DNA from 4 places in the Bacillus sp. 01N42_2 genome. Region 3 is predicted to be linked to each of the others. Evidence: riboswitches for the same ligand, from Rfam matches in the RefSeq annotation. Region 3 holds a riboswitch; each other region holds the start of a gene.

Region 1 (3,686 bases), on a different contig from region 3:
TCCGAGCAATATGACGAAATGACACAGGAAGACTGATCGGATAGCAAAAGGGCCATTTGGACATTCTATCTGTAACGGGAGGTGTCTAATATGGCTTTTGATAAACAAAAGGTCGATGTGACGGAGAACGTCACAGGCCGCTTTCAAAACGGCCGGTTTTCCTTGTTTCATGAAAATGAAGCCATCGGCGAGATGACAGGCATGAACCAGTACGAGCTCAAACAGGGCTTTTCATTTGAGAATCAAAAATTTTATAAAACAGCCGATGTCATAAACGGCAGTGATCCGAAATATGTGGATTGCGATTATGAGAACGGCTGGTGTTAACAGTTGGCGGTGAATTTCACTGCCTTCTTTTTTAATCTGATGCTAAAACAATCGGCAGGTGATGCGCTTATGTTCAACGGAGATGAAAAGGTGATCATCGTAGAAGGAAAATCGGATAAAATCAAAGTCAGAGAAGTGCTCATCGAACCCGCGGAAATCGTCTGCACAAACGGGACGATCGGCCAAACCGAACTGGAAGATTTGGCGGACCGCCTGTTTGACAGAGACGTGTTTATATTAACGGACGCGGATGAATCCGGAGAAAAATTAAGAAAACAGCTGAAACGGGAGCTTCCCGAAGCGCGCCATATCTATATAGACAGAACATACAGGCAAGTCGAGTCATGCCCGGGCCATCATCTCGCATCCATGCTGATCAGAGCCGGCCTTGATGCAGACCCTGTATTTTTGAAAAAGAACGACCTGAGGTGATAATCAAAATGAAAGAACTCCAAGAAAATGAACTCGAATTGATTCAGGATGACATCTATCTCCTGTATTTGTACACCCCGTTTTGCGGCACATGCCAGCTGGCGTCCAAGATGCTTTCTGTCGTCGAAGAAATGCTGCCCGGCACCGCCTTCTATAAAAACAACGTGAATTATTCCCCCGCATTCGCCAAAGCCTATCAGATTGAGAGCGTTCCGTGCTTTTTGCTGTTTAAAGGCGGAGAGCTTGTTGAGAAAGGATACGCCTTCCGCTCCGTTTCCTATTTATATGAGCTGATTAAACAAAAAACATCGCAAACGTTCCCGATGTGACAATTTTTACAGGAAAATGTCGTGCGGTTTATAAAGGGTTCTGTCCGTTAAAAAGAGAAAGTGTATGTATGGCCATTAAAACGGGAGGTTATACGAGTGGAGAAAATAGAAGTTTTGGAGAATGACGGACAGCATCTGTTTTTGAAACCGCTATTAAACGCCTCAACGCTGCTGATTACATTCCAGGGAGAAAAAGAAGCCTTAACGGTCTCAATTAACGGACAGGGAGAAATGAGAAAAACGGCGGTTTCAAAGGAAAAATCAAATTTGACCTTTTACGGAAACCAGACGGAAATCATCCATCTCCTGCACGGTGATGTCTCTTTGCAGAAGCTCATCCAAAGCGGAAAACTCAAAGTGAAAGGATCATTCCGAGCCCTGCTGAAGCTGGAGGCCATCCTCTGGCTGACAAACGGATTTTTTCAGACGATCAGCAAACGGCCGTAAACTGCCAATCTACTATGTGACAATAGCTTCCATTATTTATTTTATTGACTTTTTATCATTCGCCGTGCTATTCTACAGTAAGAATTTCCGGACGAAAATACGATATGTTTTCTCTTATCAAGAGAGGTGGAGGGAAGTGCCCTATGAAGCCCGGCAACCATCAACGATGTTGAAATGGTGCCAATTCACTCAAAGCGGTCTGCTTTGAAAGATGAGAGAAAGGCCTTTTTCAATAAGCCTTTCTGCTCATTTTTGCAGAAAGGCTTTTCTTTTGCGTAGAAAACCGGAAGATTTCTTAGAATAGTGTAAGGCAGGTGATTGCTTTGATCCATCTTCAAAATGTTTCAAAAATTTACAAAGCGAAGCATGGGGATGTCAATGCTGTCCAAGATGTCACTCTTGATATCAAAAAGGGCGAAATATTTGGAATTATAGGATATAGCGGAGCTGGTAAAAGTTCCTTAATCCGTCTTTTGAACGGCCTTGAAAAGCCGACGTCAGGCATCGTGGAAGTTGCGGGGACGGAATTAAATAAAGTAAGCAGCCGCGGACTGAGAAAAGCGCGCCAGGAAATCAGCATGATTTTCCAGCATTTTAACCTTTTGTGGTCGCGCACCGTCCGGGAGAACATTATGTTTCCGCTGGAAATCGCCGGCGTGAAAAAAAGCGAACGGGTCCGCCGCGCCGATGAGCTGATTAAACTGGTCGGATTAGAGGGAAAAGAAAAGTCTTATCCGTCACAGCTGAGCGGCGGTCAAAAGCAGCGTGTCGGCATCGCCCGGGCGCTCGCCAATAATCCGAAAGTCCTTCTGTGCGATGAAGCAACATCAGCGCTCGACCCGCAGACGACCGATTCAATTTTGGATCTTTTATCCGATATAAATGACAGACTCGGTCTGACGATCGTGCTCATTACCCATGAAATGCACGTCATCCGAAAAATCTGCAACAGAGTCGCCGTTATGGAAAACGGGAAAGTCGTTGAAGAAGGCGAAGTGCTCCAAGTCTTCAGAAACCCGCGCGAACCGATGACCAAGCGTTTCGTTCAGCAGGTGACAGAACCGGAGGAGACGAAAGAAACCATCCAGCATTTTCTGCAGGAAACCGCGACAGGAAAAACGATTCAGCTTTCATTTGTCGGGCAGGCCGCCGAGCAGCCCCTCATTACGGAGATGATCCGAAACTTTGATGTGGACGTCAATATTCTGCAGGGGAAAATCTCACAGACGAAGGACGGAGCCTACGGTTCTTTATTCATCCATATTGACGGTCAGGAAAAAGAAGTAGAAAACGTGATCCGGTTCATCAAAGACAAACAGGTAGAAGCAGAGGTGATCACAAATGTTTGAAAAATGGTTCCCAAACGTTGATTTAACCGAGCTGTGGACGGCCACATACGAGACCCTTTATATGACGGTCATCGCCTTAGCCTTTTCATTTGTCATCGGAGCGATTCTCGGTCTTCTGCTCTTTTTAACGGGCAAGGGAAGCTTATGGGAAAATAAAATCATTAACACCGTGATTGCGGCGGTCGTTAATATTTTCAGGTCTATTCCGTTTCTTATTTTAATTATTCTGCTTCTCGGTTTTACTAAGATTTTGGTCGGCTCGATTTTAGGGCCGAACGCGGCATTGCCTGCGCTGATTATCGGCTCCGCGCCGTTTTATGCCCGGCTTGTTGAAATTGCGCTGCGTGAGGTCGATAAAGGAGTCATCGAAGCTGCCAGATCAATGGGAGCAAAGACATCGACGATTATCTTCAAAGTGCTGATTCCTGAATCAATGCCTGCGTTAATTTCGGGCATCACCGTTACAGCCATCGCCCTGATCGGATCTACCGCCATTGCCGGCGCCATCGGTTCAGGCGGACTCGGAAACCTTGCATATGTAGAGGGGTACCAGTCCAATAATACGGATGTAACGTTTGTAGCAACTGTATTTATACTCATCATCGTCTTTATCATTCAAATCATCGGTGATGTGATTACAAATATAATAGACAAAAGATAAGGGAGGATTTACATTGAAAAAGATTGTACTAAGTGCGCTGCTGCTTGTGTTCGCGGGAGTTTTGGCCGCCTGCGGATCAAACGGCTCAAATAAAAAGGAAATCGTCATCGCTGCGACAAAGACGCCGCACGCTGAAATCTT
Region 2 (3,686 bases), on a different contig from region 3:
AGGCGACATCACCTTTTTCACCGACGTTGGCTGAGCAGTGCATCGGCAGAATATCTTGCTGCGGAAGAAGGAAGTTCATAATGGAGAAAATTGATTTTTTCATTTCTCCGGCGTATTCGGTACCGCCGATTAAAATGACGCGCTTTTCGAAAGATACAATGATAAATGTTTCCGAATGCGTGCCGTCCGTCTCCGGATCCGCTTTAAAATGCGGAGCTGAGAGAATGGTAAAGGGCTGTGCTTCCGAATCCCTTTCAGCCGTCTCCGGTCTGATAAACAGCTGGCGCGCGAACAGGTTGTGCCATGCAAATTCATTTACGACTGTAATCGGCAGTCTGTATTTTTCATCTGCGCCTGCGAATCCTTCAAAAACAAACAGTTCATCTCTCTGTTTTAAGTAGCTGACGACTTTGGCGTACAGCTTTTCAAACGCCTCTTCAGAAATGGGCTGGTTCACCGCGCCCCAATCAATTTGATTTTCTGTGCTTTTTTCACGAACAATAAATTTATCTTTAGGTGATCGTCCCGTATATGCACCGGTAGTGGCGCGTACGGCGCCCGTAGATGTCAGTGTGCCTTCATTTCGGGTGATCACTTTTTCGGTAAGTTTTGGCGCCGATAAATTATGATGCACATTTGGACTTGCGAGTAATGCTTGAAGATCTGCGGTTAAATCAACTAATTTCATAAAACCCTTCCTTTGCCGGTTTATTTTTATTTCGCTGAATGTGGAATTAGTATAACACATATATAAAAATAGTCTATACTGTTTATTATTTTTTGTTTGTGTTTTTCCATTGCTTCCTGAAATAAAGGCGCGTAATCGCTTTAATTCATATTGACACTTTCCGCCCTTTTACGATAAGATATTTCATTGAGCGGATACTCTTATCCCGAGCTGGCGGAGGGACAGGCCCGATGAAGCCCAGCAACCGGTTTCTCTGTAAAAAAGCAGGTGAATACACTGTGGGAAACCAAGGTGCTAACCTGATGCAAGGTTTAATATTTCCTTGAGCGATAAGAGTGAAAGGCACACAGACCAAACCCTTTCCTCGAGTGGAAAAGGTTTTTTTATTTCATAAAATATGCCAATTAACATTCTCTGATATAGTATGACATTGTATTAAGAGGGAGCGAGTTCCGTATCATATGAGAAGGTCTTTCAAAAGATCTTTTTTCAGGAGGAAAAGTGAATGAGTAAAAACCGTCGACTATTTACATCTGAATCTGTTACTGAGGGTCATCCGGATAAAATCTGTGACCAAATTTCTGACAGCATCTTAGATGAGATTTTAAAAAAAGACCCGAACGCGCGCGTAGCCTGTGAAACATCTGTAACGACAGGCCTTGTGCTGGTAAGCGGAGAGATTACAACTTCAACATACGTTGACATTCCGAAAACAGTCCGTGAAACGATTAAAGAAATCGGCTACACACGGGCAAAATACGGATTTGATGCGGAGACTTGCGCTGTTTTAACATCAATTGATGAACAGTCTGCGGATATCGCGATGGGTGTCGATCAGGCTCTTGAAGCGCGTGAAGGCACAATGAGCGATGCTGAAATCGAAGCTATCGGAGCGGGTGACCAAGGTCTGATGTTCGGTTATGCGTGTAACGAAACGAAAGAGCTTATGCCGCTTCCGATCTCTTTGGCGCATAAATTGGCCCGCCGTTTGAGCGAAGTCCGCAAAGAAGACATTCTTCCGTACCTTCGCCCTGACGGAAAAACGCAAGTTACCGTTGAATATGACGAGAACAACAAGCCGGTCCGCATCGATGCGATCGTCATCTCGACTCAGCACCATCCGGAAATTACGCTTGAGCAGATTCAGCGCAATCTGAAAGAGCATGTCATTAACCCTGTCGTGCCTGAGGAACTGATTGATGACGAAACAAAATACTTCATCAACCCTACGGGACGTTTCGTAATCGGCGGTCCTCAAGGCGATGCGGGACTTACCGGCCGTAAAATCATCGTTGACACATACGGCGGATATGCACGCCACGGCGGCGGTGCATTCTCCGGTAAGGATGCGACGAAAGTAGACCGTTCAGCGGCTTACGCTGCGAGATACGTAGCGAAAAACATCGTGGCTGCAGGACTTGCTGATTCTTGTGAAGTGCAGCTTGCATACGCAATCGGCGTGGCACAGCCTGTATCTATTTCCATCAATACATTTGATACAGGAAAAGCTTCTGAAGAGAAACTGATCGAAGTCGTACGGAATAACTTCGACCTGAGACCTGCTGGCATTATTAAAATGCTTGATCTGCGCCGTCCGATCTATAAGCAGACTGCCGCTTACGGCCACTTCGGACGTCACGATGTGGATCTTCCTTGGGAGCGTACTGACAAGGCGGATGCGCTTCGCAAAGAAGCACTAGGAGAATAATTTTATAGCCGCTTATTTAAGCGGCTTTCCCTTTTTGCAGATGCTGCCATGCTTATTTTTTACATAGCGTGAAACCAATGGCGTAACAAAGCGTCTATAAAAAGGGGGTTCAATTAGAAAATTACACTTATGGAGGCTATACTATGTGTGGATTTGTCGGTGTTTTTAATAAGCATCCATTAACTCAAACCGCAGATCAAGAAGAGCTAATCAAACAAATGAACCAAATGATCGTTCACCGCGGTCCTGACAGCGATGGGTATTATCATGATGAGCACGTCGGATTCGGCTTCAGACGGCTCAGTATTATTGACGTAGAAAACGGCGGACAGCCTTTATCATATGAAGATGAGAAATATTGGATCATTTTTAACGGCGAAATCTATAACTACATTGAATTGAGAGAAGAGCTTGAAGCGAAAGGCTACACTTTCAATACAGATTCCGATACAGAGGTGCTCCTTGCGACATACCGTCATTATAAAGAAGAAGCTGCTTCAAAGCTTCGCGGAATGTTTGCGTTTTTAATCTGGAACAAAACTGACCGTGTCATGTACGGCGCGAGAGACCCGTTCGGCATTAAACCGCTGTATTACACAACCATCGGGGACAAAGTGTATTTTGCATCTGAAAGAAAAAGTTTAATGGCCGCTCAAAACGGTATTGATCTCGATAAAGCTTCTTTACAGCAATATATGTCTTTCCAATTCGTTCCTGAACCGAGCACGCTTGACGCTGAAGTGAAAAAAGTCGAGCCGGGCAGCCAGTTTACGATCCGCCCGGAAGGCGAAATCGCGTTTAAAACGTATTTCAAAGCGAACTTTAAGCCTGTTCAGTCCGATGAAGATAAATTGGTGAAAGAAGTCAGAGACGCAATCTTTGACTCTGTCAAAGTCCACATGAGAAGTGACGTTCCTGTCGGTTCGTTTCTATCCGGCGGCATCGACTCTTCTTTTATCGTCTCAGTTGCGAAAGAATTTCACCCGAACCTTAAAACATTTTCTGTCGGCTTTGAACAGCAGGGCTTCAGTGAGGTTGACGTAGCGAAGGAAACAGCTGCCGCGCTCGGGATTGAAAATATCAGCAAAGTCATTTCTCCTGAGGAGTATATGAACGAGCTTCCGAAAATCGTCTGGCACTTTGATGACCCGCTTGCAGATCCGGCGGCGATTCCTTTGTATTTTGTCGCGAAAGAAGCGAAAAAGCATGTAACGGTTGCATTATCCGGGGAAGGCGCGGACGAGCTGTTCGGCGGGTACAATATTTACCGCGAACCGCTGTCTCTTAAAC
Region 3 (3,686 bases):
TGTTTCGCAGCGTCGACCATATTTTTTAATGCCGCAACGGTTTCTTCCTGCTGTCTTGTTTTCAGCCCGCAATCCGGGTTTACCCAGAAACGGTCTGTCGGACACACTTCAAGCGCATCATCGATAATTTGATAGATTTCTTCAGTAGCCGGCACGCGCGGGCTGTGAATGTCGTATACACCGAGTCCGAGGCCTTTCACGTAAGGATGATCTTTCAGATATTCTAAAAATCCTCCGTGGCTTCGGCTGTGTTCGATTGTGATGACATCAGCGTCAAGGTCATTGATCGTATCGACAATATCTTCAAAGTTGCTGTAACACATATGCGTATGAATCTGCGTCTCATTTTTCACAGAAGACGTCGTTAATCGGAAAGCTTCTGCGGCCCAAGTTAAATATTCATCCCAATCCTGCGTTTTTAACGGCAGTCCTTCGCGGAGCGCGGGTTCATCCACTTGGATAATCTGAATACCGGCATCTTCAAGCGCTTTTACTTCTTTTCTGAGGGCAAGCCCGATCTGGAAGGCGATTTCTTTTCTTGAAATATCCACGCGCGGGAATGACCAGTTTAAAATGGTGACAGGTCCCGTCAGCATGCCTTTCATGTGCTTTTCTGTCAGCGATTGGGCATAGACCGTATCTTTTACCGTCATCGGTTCGATAAATTCGACATCTCCGAAAATGACAGGCGGACGTACGCAGCGTGAACCGTAAGACTGCACCCATGCATATTTCGTAAAGGCGAACCCGGCCAGTTTTTCACCGAAGTATTCGACCATGTCCGTCCGTTCAAATTCTCCGTGAACGAGCACGTCTAAGCCGATTTCTTCCTGAATCTCAACCCAGCGCTTCGTTTCCGCATTAATAAACGCTTGATACTGTTCATCCGTCCAATCTTTTTTCCGCCATTTTTGCCGTGCGCTCCGCACTTCTGCAGATTGAGGGAAGCTTCCGATCGTCGTTGTCGGCAGAAGGGGAAGACCGAGTGATTCATTTTGCAGCGCCAATCGTTCTTCAAAGCTTGCAGGGCGGGAGAAATCTTTTTCTGTCAGCTGATTCAATTCTTCTTTTTGAGCTGAGTTCGCCCCTGTCGCGAATGCTTTCAAAGCTTTAAGTGCCGCTTTTGACTCTTCGATCTGCTCACTGACAGCCGCTTTGCCGGACAGAAGCCCTTCTTTTAAGACGCCGAGTTCCGCCAGTTTTTCTTTAGCGTATGACAGGCCGTTCAGCAAATCCTTTTCAAGATGCTCGTCAGGGTGTTTCGCCACCGGCACGTGCAGAAGGCTGCTTGAAGGCTGAATCCATAACTCCTCAACATCAGCGTGGCTGAGGATATCCAAAGCCGCATCAAGGCGTTCTTCAACATCGATTTTCCAAATGTTTCGGCCGTCGATCACACCGGCTGCCAGCACTTTATCTTTCGGGAAGCCGTGCTTTTTCAATTGCTCAAGGTTTCTGCCTTTATCATGCACGAAATCAAGCCCGATTCCTTGTACAGGATACGAAACGAGTTCTTCATATGCATCAACCGAATCAAAGTATGTCTGCAGGAGGACATTCAGCCCTGAAAGCTCTTTTGCAATAGATTCATAGAGTTCTTTTGCGGCGCGGACATCTTCAGCAGAGGCTGTCACAAGGGCTGGCTCATCAATCTGAACCCATTTGACGCCTTCAGCTTCAAGCTCTTTCAGCAGCTGCACATAAAGAGGAACAAGGCGCTTTTGAATCGCTTTCGCCTCTGATTCTTCGTATCCTTTCGCAAGCGTGACGAATGTATACGGACCGACAATGACAGGTTTCGTTTCCGCTCCGAATTCTTCTTTGATCCGGCGGTAGTCGTCAAGCTGTTTGTTTCTCGTCAGACGGAATTCAATGCTTTCGTCATATTCAGGAACGATGTAATGGTAGTTGGTGTTGAACCATTTTGTCATTTCACTGGAAACGGCGTCTTTAACACCGCGGGCAATCGCGAAATATGTATCAACGGGATCCGTGATGCTGCGGAATCTTTCCGGAATCCAGTTAAAGCTGACGGCGGTATCAAGCACATGATCATAATGAGTAAAATCAGAGACCGGCACGATATCGATATGTTGGTCAAGCTGCGTTTTGACAGCCGATAAGAATAAACCGTCAAGCTCTTTAAGAAACGTTTCTTTATCAGTGTTTCCTTTCCAATAAGCCTCAAGTGCTTTTTTCCATTCTCTGTTCAAGCCGATTCTCGGAAAACCGAGATTTGAAGTTTTGATTGTAGTCATTAAGTCTCCTCCTTTAAGTGAGATGTAACAAAAAAGCCTCTTTCTCATGAGAGAAAGAGGCTTTAACATCAAAATTTAAGCCTCTCTTATCTCTCAGATCACGTCTGATGGAATTAGCACCGTGCCTTAGGAGACTATCGTCTCGGCGCAAAAATCACGCGCCCCATTTCACAATGGAATTACGGTCGGTTGCTGTTGGGGTCAAAAGGCCAATCCCTCGCCCAACTCTCGATAAGAGAAAATATTTCAATTTTTTTGAAAAGTTACATCATTTGTTGGTTATCTTATCAGCTTATTCAGATCACTGTCAATAGAAAATCTCACATTTTAAAAATTGGTGATTTTGACAAGCGGATCAATCATTATATGAGAAAAATATCAGAAAGACAGCAGCTGTGCCTGTTCGGCTCTTTCCATGAGCACATCAGGCGCGTCTAAATACAGAAACCCGTTCCCGGCCAATGTTTTGGAGATGTTCAAAGGAAGAGTACGCCGCACAAGCTGGGCATAAATTTCGGCTTCAGAAAGCGTCCGCTGAAACGAGTCCTGTTCAAGCCCTTTTATTAAGGCCAGCGCTCCGCTCACGTGCGGGGCGGCCATTGAAGTGCCCGTCAGCTTCCCGTATTTATGGTTGGGAAGGGTGGAGAGAATGTTTTCTCCGGGCGCCACGAGGTCAATTTCTTTATTTGCGTTTGAAAATTCTGACGATTTACGGGCGATTGAGACTGATCCGACGGCGATCACTTCGTTGTAAGCGGCCGGATACGACAGTTCTTCTGTCCGCTCGTCTCCGTCACCTTCATTTCCTGCTGCGCAAACGACCAGTACACCGCTTTTTACCGCATTTGAGACGGCTTCTTTCAGTTCAGGCACATCGTTCGGTCCGCCGAGTGACATGGAAATAATGTCCGCCTTTTGTTCAACGGCGTAGTTGATGCCGTTAATGATCCATTCGTATTTGCCGCTGCCGTTTTGACCGCCGAGAACTTTAACGATTAAAAGGCTCGCTTCCGGCGCAACACCTGAAATTCCGCCGTTTGAATCATTGGCGGCAATCGTTCCGGAAACATGTGTCCCGTGGCCGTTGTAATCGGAAATCGCGTCTTCTTTGCCTTCGTCATCATCGGTGAAGTTTTTTCCGCCGATAACCCGGTCTTTCAAATCAGGATGATTAATGTCGCAGCCTGTATCAAGCACCGCGATTTTAATATCCTTTCCTTTAAACCCTTTTGCCCACAATTCTGGCGCCTTAATCACTTTAATACCCTCAGGAAGCTCGTTCACATCCATGATCTGCTCATCCGTGACATAAGGAATCAACCGCATTTCACCATTCATAAAAAAGCCCTCCTTTTTTATGCTTGCGAGTGGATTCAAGGGTGTTGCTACTATTTTATGGCAGATTATGCCGTTCGGAAAGAGTCATTT
Region 4 (3,686 bases), on a different contig from region 3:
CGTCGCTGATGTGGCGGGTGCGCCGTTTGCCGACAGCTGTTTTGATGTCGTGATGTCTGTTTTATCGCCTTGGAATTACAAGGAATGCAGCAGGCTTTTACGAAAGGGCGGCACAGTCATTAAAGCGGTGCCGCGGCGTGATTATTTGAAGGAAGTAAGGGAATTCTTTTTCGGAGACAGTCCCCGGCGGAATGACACCGCCGATTCAGCGGCCTGCCGTTTCCAAGCGGGCTTTCAAACCTTTGATCGTAAACGGCTGCGTTACACGAAGACGTTATCGCAGCCTGATCTTGAACGGCTTGTGAAAATGACGCCCCTAACATGGAAATGCACTGAAGAAAGCATTCAGCGGTTTATCGGCCGGAAAGCGGCTGATATCACGATAGATATTGAAATTTTAATCGGGACCGATCCGCTGTAAAACGGAAAAGACACGCGATTAGCGTGTCTTTTTTTTATTTCCAGACTTCACCGGCAATATCGACGACATGGCGCAGTTTTGCCCATTGCTGTTCTTCTGTGATCAGATTTCCTTCCTCAGTGGAAGCGAATCCACATTGCGGGCTGAGGCAAAGCTGATCCAGGCTAACATATTGAGAAGCTTCTTCAATCCGGCGTTTAACCGCGTCCTTGTCTTCGAGATCGCCGTGTTTCGACGTAATCAAACCGAGCACAAGCTGAAGATCGGAGCGTTTGACATAACGGAGCGGTTCAAAGCCGCCGGAGCGGGAATCATCATATTCCAGGAACAATCCGTCAAGGTCAAGCCCGTCAAAAATCGTTTCCGCCGCCGCATCATATCCGCCTTCAGCCGTCCATGTGGACTGGAAGTTGCCGCGGCAGATATGCATCGTAACCTTCAAGTCGGCAGGACGGTCTTTGATGGCGTCATTAATAGAAGCTGCGAACAGCCCGCGCAGCTCATCCGGCGTCGTTCCGAATGCTTCAATCTGACGAAGCCCCGCTTCAGATAAGAAAACGGCCCATGCGGTGTCATCGAGCTGAAGATAGCGGCACCCGGCGTCATAGAAAGCTTGAATCGCTTTTTTATACGCCTTTGATACATCATGCTGAAATTGTTTGTAATCATTCTGATATGCCGCTTTTTCCAATTTTCCGCGGAAAAACAGCATATTCGGGCTTGGAATCGTCATTTTTGGAACAGCATCGCCAGCAATGCTGTGAAGAAATTTATAATCTTCGAGCATCGGATGCTGAGAAAAATCAATATCTCCCGTTACTTTAATGCCGCGCGCTTTCGTCTGTACATTGTGAAACTGAATGCCGCTATCTGGCGTAAACGCTTCGACGCCGTCTAAGTTTTCGAGAAAATCAAAATGCCACCAGGCCCGGCGGAATTCGCCGTCAGTCACGACATTGAGGCCGGTTTCTTTCTGCTTTTTCACGCTGCGGATGATTTCTTTGTTTTCGATTTCGCGCAGCTGTTCTGCCGAAATCTCACCCGCCGCTCTTTGCAGGCGGGCTTGCTTCACAGCCGCCGGCCGGAGCAGGCTTCCGACCTGATCCGCGCGAAACGGCGGGTTTTTTCTAAGAAGAGTATGCAATGATTGTTCTGTGTTTTGCTGTGACATGAACGATTCCTTCTTTCCTCAATGAAATATAAAAAGCTCTTCCCTTGGATAGGGAAGAGCTTGCGTCCGCAAATCTCAACCTTATCTTCAGGATTTAGCACCATTCTGCTGAACAGCGGTTGCCGGGTATCATAGGGCCAGTCCCTCCACCTCTCTTGATAAGGAAATATGCTATTTTTCAGAATAAACTGTAATACTCTTAATCTTAGTATATTATCTTATATTGTCAATATATTTCGATAAATATTTTTATTTATCACCCTCAAATAGAATCATATCTATTACGATTGCGATCGCAAGACAAAGAACAATATCTTCTTCATTTTCAATCTCCAAATGATAAGAATCGCCCCAGCTCATCCATGATTTGGTGACGGTCATCCGGTTTGATTTCCCGTCTGTCACTTGAAAATTCCGTCCCCACACATCGCCGGTAATATCCCAGCCGACTCCGGAAATTTCAAATTTCGGTTTGAAAAACGTCATTTTCTTGATGACTTGGCATACAGGCTTGCCGCCGACGGAAATTTCGTAACGGGGAACGAGCGACATCAGTTTCTGACTGACACTGGCGAGCGTGCGGCCGTCCAAATCAGACAGCTTCAGTTCGTCACCGAAAGAAAACAGCTTTCCCTCCACATTGAAGACTTCTTTACCGCTTTCAAGAAACACTTGAAACCGATTCTTAAACGTAAACATCCGCTCTTTGATATAAAAATGATACATAAAAAAACTCCTTTTTTATGTTGTACGTAAAAAGGAGACGGATGGTTTCATATTCGAGGGGTGCACAAAAAAAGGCTGCCGATTTTGCGGCAGCTGTCGTTTTTATGATAGCGGCATCCGGCGTTTCTGACGGATCGCATTTAAATCAATGATGTTATTCGTGTCGGCAGCTGTCACCAGCGGGCTTGTCTTTGGCGTTTTCCGGCGGTTGTCCTTACTGAAAGAGAAAACCAGGTATCCTGTCAAAGCAGCAAAAATAAGTAGCATCATTTTACATACCTCCCAAAAAAAGTTTTGGTATTATTATTGTACGAAAAAACAAACGAAAAGTATTCAAACAATTGTCACTTTTTTAAAAAATAAAGACATTTTCCGTAAAAATGACTATGATCTGCGATTGATTTTGCTCTTGTTGTGGTTCTATAGATTGTATCGGCTGCTGAGTGATTATCGTTTATATAACTTTTTCACTATTTTTTGACAGTGTCGAATTAACTAATACATTGTTTTCGTTTGCCTTGTGTTATTCAGTACCCTAAAAAACCTTGCGATATGCAAAATAACTGCTTCTAACGGAAGATTATGATTTGATAGCGCTTTCCTTATTTTTTGTAAGAAAACGAGATGTTATCTTACAAAAAATCGTCTGAACATTTTTCGCAGCTTTTTAAAAGGGTTCGATTTCGTCTCCAGAACGCGGGGGTCTTTTAAGGTTTTTTTCAATTCTCTTGCTACAGTGCCTCTTGCCATAGTCTTCACTCCTTCCTTCCAATTCATACCTTATATACGGAAAGAAAGAAGGAAAGGTTTCATGTGAAAGAAAAAAACCAAAGCAGGGAGCTTTGGTTTCACGCGCGTTCTTCAAACAGTCTGGCGATCTCAATAATGACGTTTACCGCCTTTTCCATATGGTCGACGGAAATGTATTCATATTTTCCGTGGAAGTTTTCGCCGCCCGTGAAGATGTTCGGTGTCGGCAGTCCCATGTAAGAGAGCTGTGATCCGTCAGTTCCGCCCCGGATCGGTTCGATAATCGGTTCGATGCCGAGGTTTTTCATGGCTTGATAGGCGATGTCGACAATTTCTTTGACCGGTTCGATTTTTTCTCTCATGTTGTAATATTGATCATGCAGTTCAAGCTTGATGCTTTCCTTGCCGTATTTAGCCGCAAGCGCGTCGGCGGTTTTCTGCATAAATTCTTTTCGTTCTGTAAAGCGGTCTCTGTCAAAGTCTCTGATGATGTACGACAGGGCGGCTTCAGAAACGTCTCCGTTCATTGAATTTAAGTGATAGAAGCCTTCATACCCTTCCGTATATTCCGGCGCTTCTTCTTTCGGCAGCGCGTGATGAAATTCCATCGCGATTTTT

Evidence for each region. Region 3 has a riboswitch for S-adenosylmethionine ahead of metE (5-methyltetrahydropteroyltriglutamate--homocysteine S-methyltransferase). Riboswitches for the same ligand answer to the same signal wherever they lie in the genome.
Region 1: it holds a riboswitch for S-adenosylmethionine, as region 3 does, so the genes downstream of both, metN (methionine ABC transporter ATP-binding protein MetN) here and metE (5-methyltetrahydropteroyltriglutamate--homocysteine S-methyltransferase) in region 3, are expected to answer to the same signal.
Region 2: it holds a riboswitch for S-adenosylmethionine, as region 3 does, so the genes downstream of both, metK (methionine adenosyltransferase) here and metE (5-methyltetrahydropteroyltriglutamate--homocysteine S-methyltransferase) in region 3, are expected to answer to the same signal.
Region 4: it holds a riboswitch for S-adenosylmethionine, as region 3 does, so the genes downstream of both, AC1DN5_RS03205 (5-methyltetrahydropteroyltriglutamate--homocysteine S-methyltransferase) here and metE (5-methyltetrahydropteroyltriglutamate--homocysteine S-methyltransferase) in region 3, are expected to answer to the same signal.

What each region holds. Positions count from the first base shown of each region.
Region 1 covers NZ_JBFTRO010000001.1:25,482-29,167, reverse strand. The annotation lists gene gcvH (glycine cleavage system protein GcvH) at 1-36, shown strand, start outside; gene AC1DN5_RS00190 (YusG family protein) at 91-327, shown strand; gene AC1DN5_RS00185 (toprim domain-containing protein) at 397-759, shown strand; gene AC1DN5_RS00180 (thioredoxin family protein) at 768-1,088, shown strand; gene AC1DN5_RS00175 (SCP2 sterol-binding domain-containing protein) at 1,185-1,535, shown strand; SAM riboswitch class I at 1,647-1,753, shown strand; gene metN (methionine ABC transporter ATP-binding protein MetN) at 1,859-2,884, shown strand; gene AC1DN5_RS00165 (methionine ABC transporter permease) at 2,877-3,545, shown strand; gene metQ (methionine ABC transporter substrate-binding lipoprotein MetQ) at 3,559-3,686, shown strand, end outside.
Region 2 covers NZ_JBFTRO010000003.1:543,861-547,546, reverse strand. The annotation lists gene pckA (phosphoenolpyruvate carboxykinase (ATP)) at 1-688, opposite strand, end outside; SAM riboswitch class I at 886-1,024, shown strand; gene metK (methionine adenosyltransferase) at 1,194-2,396, shown strand; gene asnB (asparagine synthase (glutamine-hydrolyzing)) at 2,540-3,686, shown strand, end outside.
Region 3 covers NZ_JBFTRO010000002.1:613,130-616,815, reverse strand. The annotation lists gene metE (5-methyltetrahydropteroyltriglutamate--homocysteine S-methyltransferase) at 1-2,258, opposite strand, end outside; SAM riboswitch class I at 2,342-2,496, opposite strand; gene AC1DN5_RS06770 (S8 family peptidase) at 2,637-3,596, opposite strand.
Region 4 covers NZ_JBFTRO010000001.1:611,539-615,224, reverse strand. The annotation lists gene AC1DN5_RS03210 (putative RNA methyltransferase) at 1-421, shown strand, start outside; gene AC1DN5_RS03205 (5-methyltetrahydropteroyltriglutamate--homocysteine S-methyltransferase) at 456-1,592, opposite strand; SAM riboswitch class I at 1,671-1,757, opposite strand; gene AC1DN5_RS03200 (LURP-one-related/scramblase family protein) at 1,842-2,318, opposite strand; gene AC1DN5_RS03195 (hypothetical protein) at 2,421-2,588, opposite strand; gene pepT (peptidase T) at 3,167-3,686, opposite strand, start outside.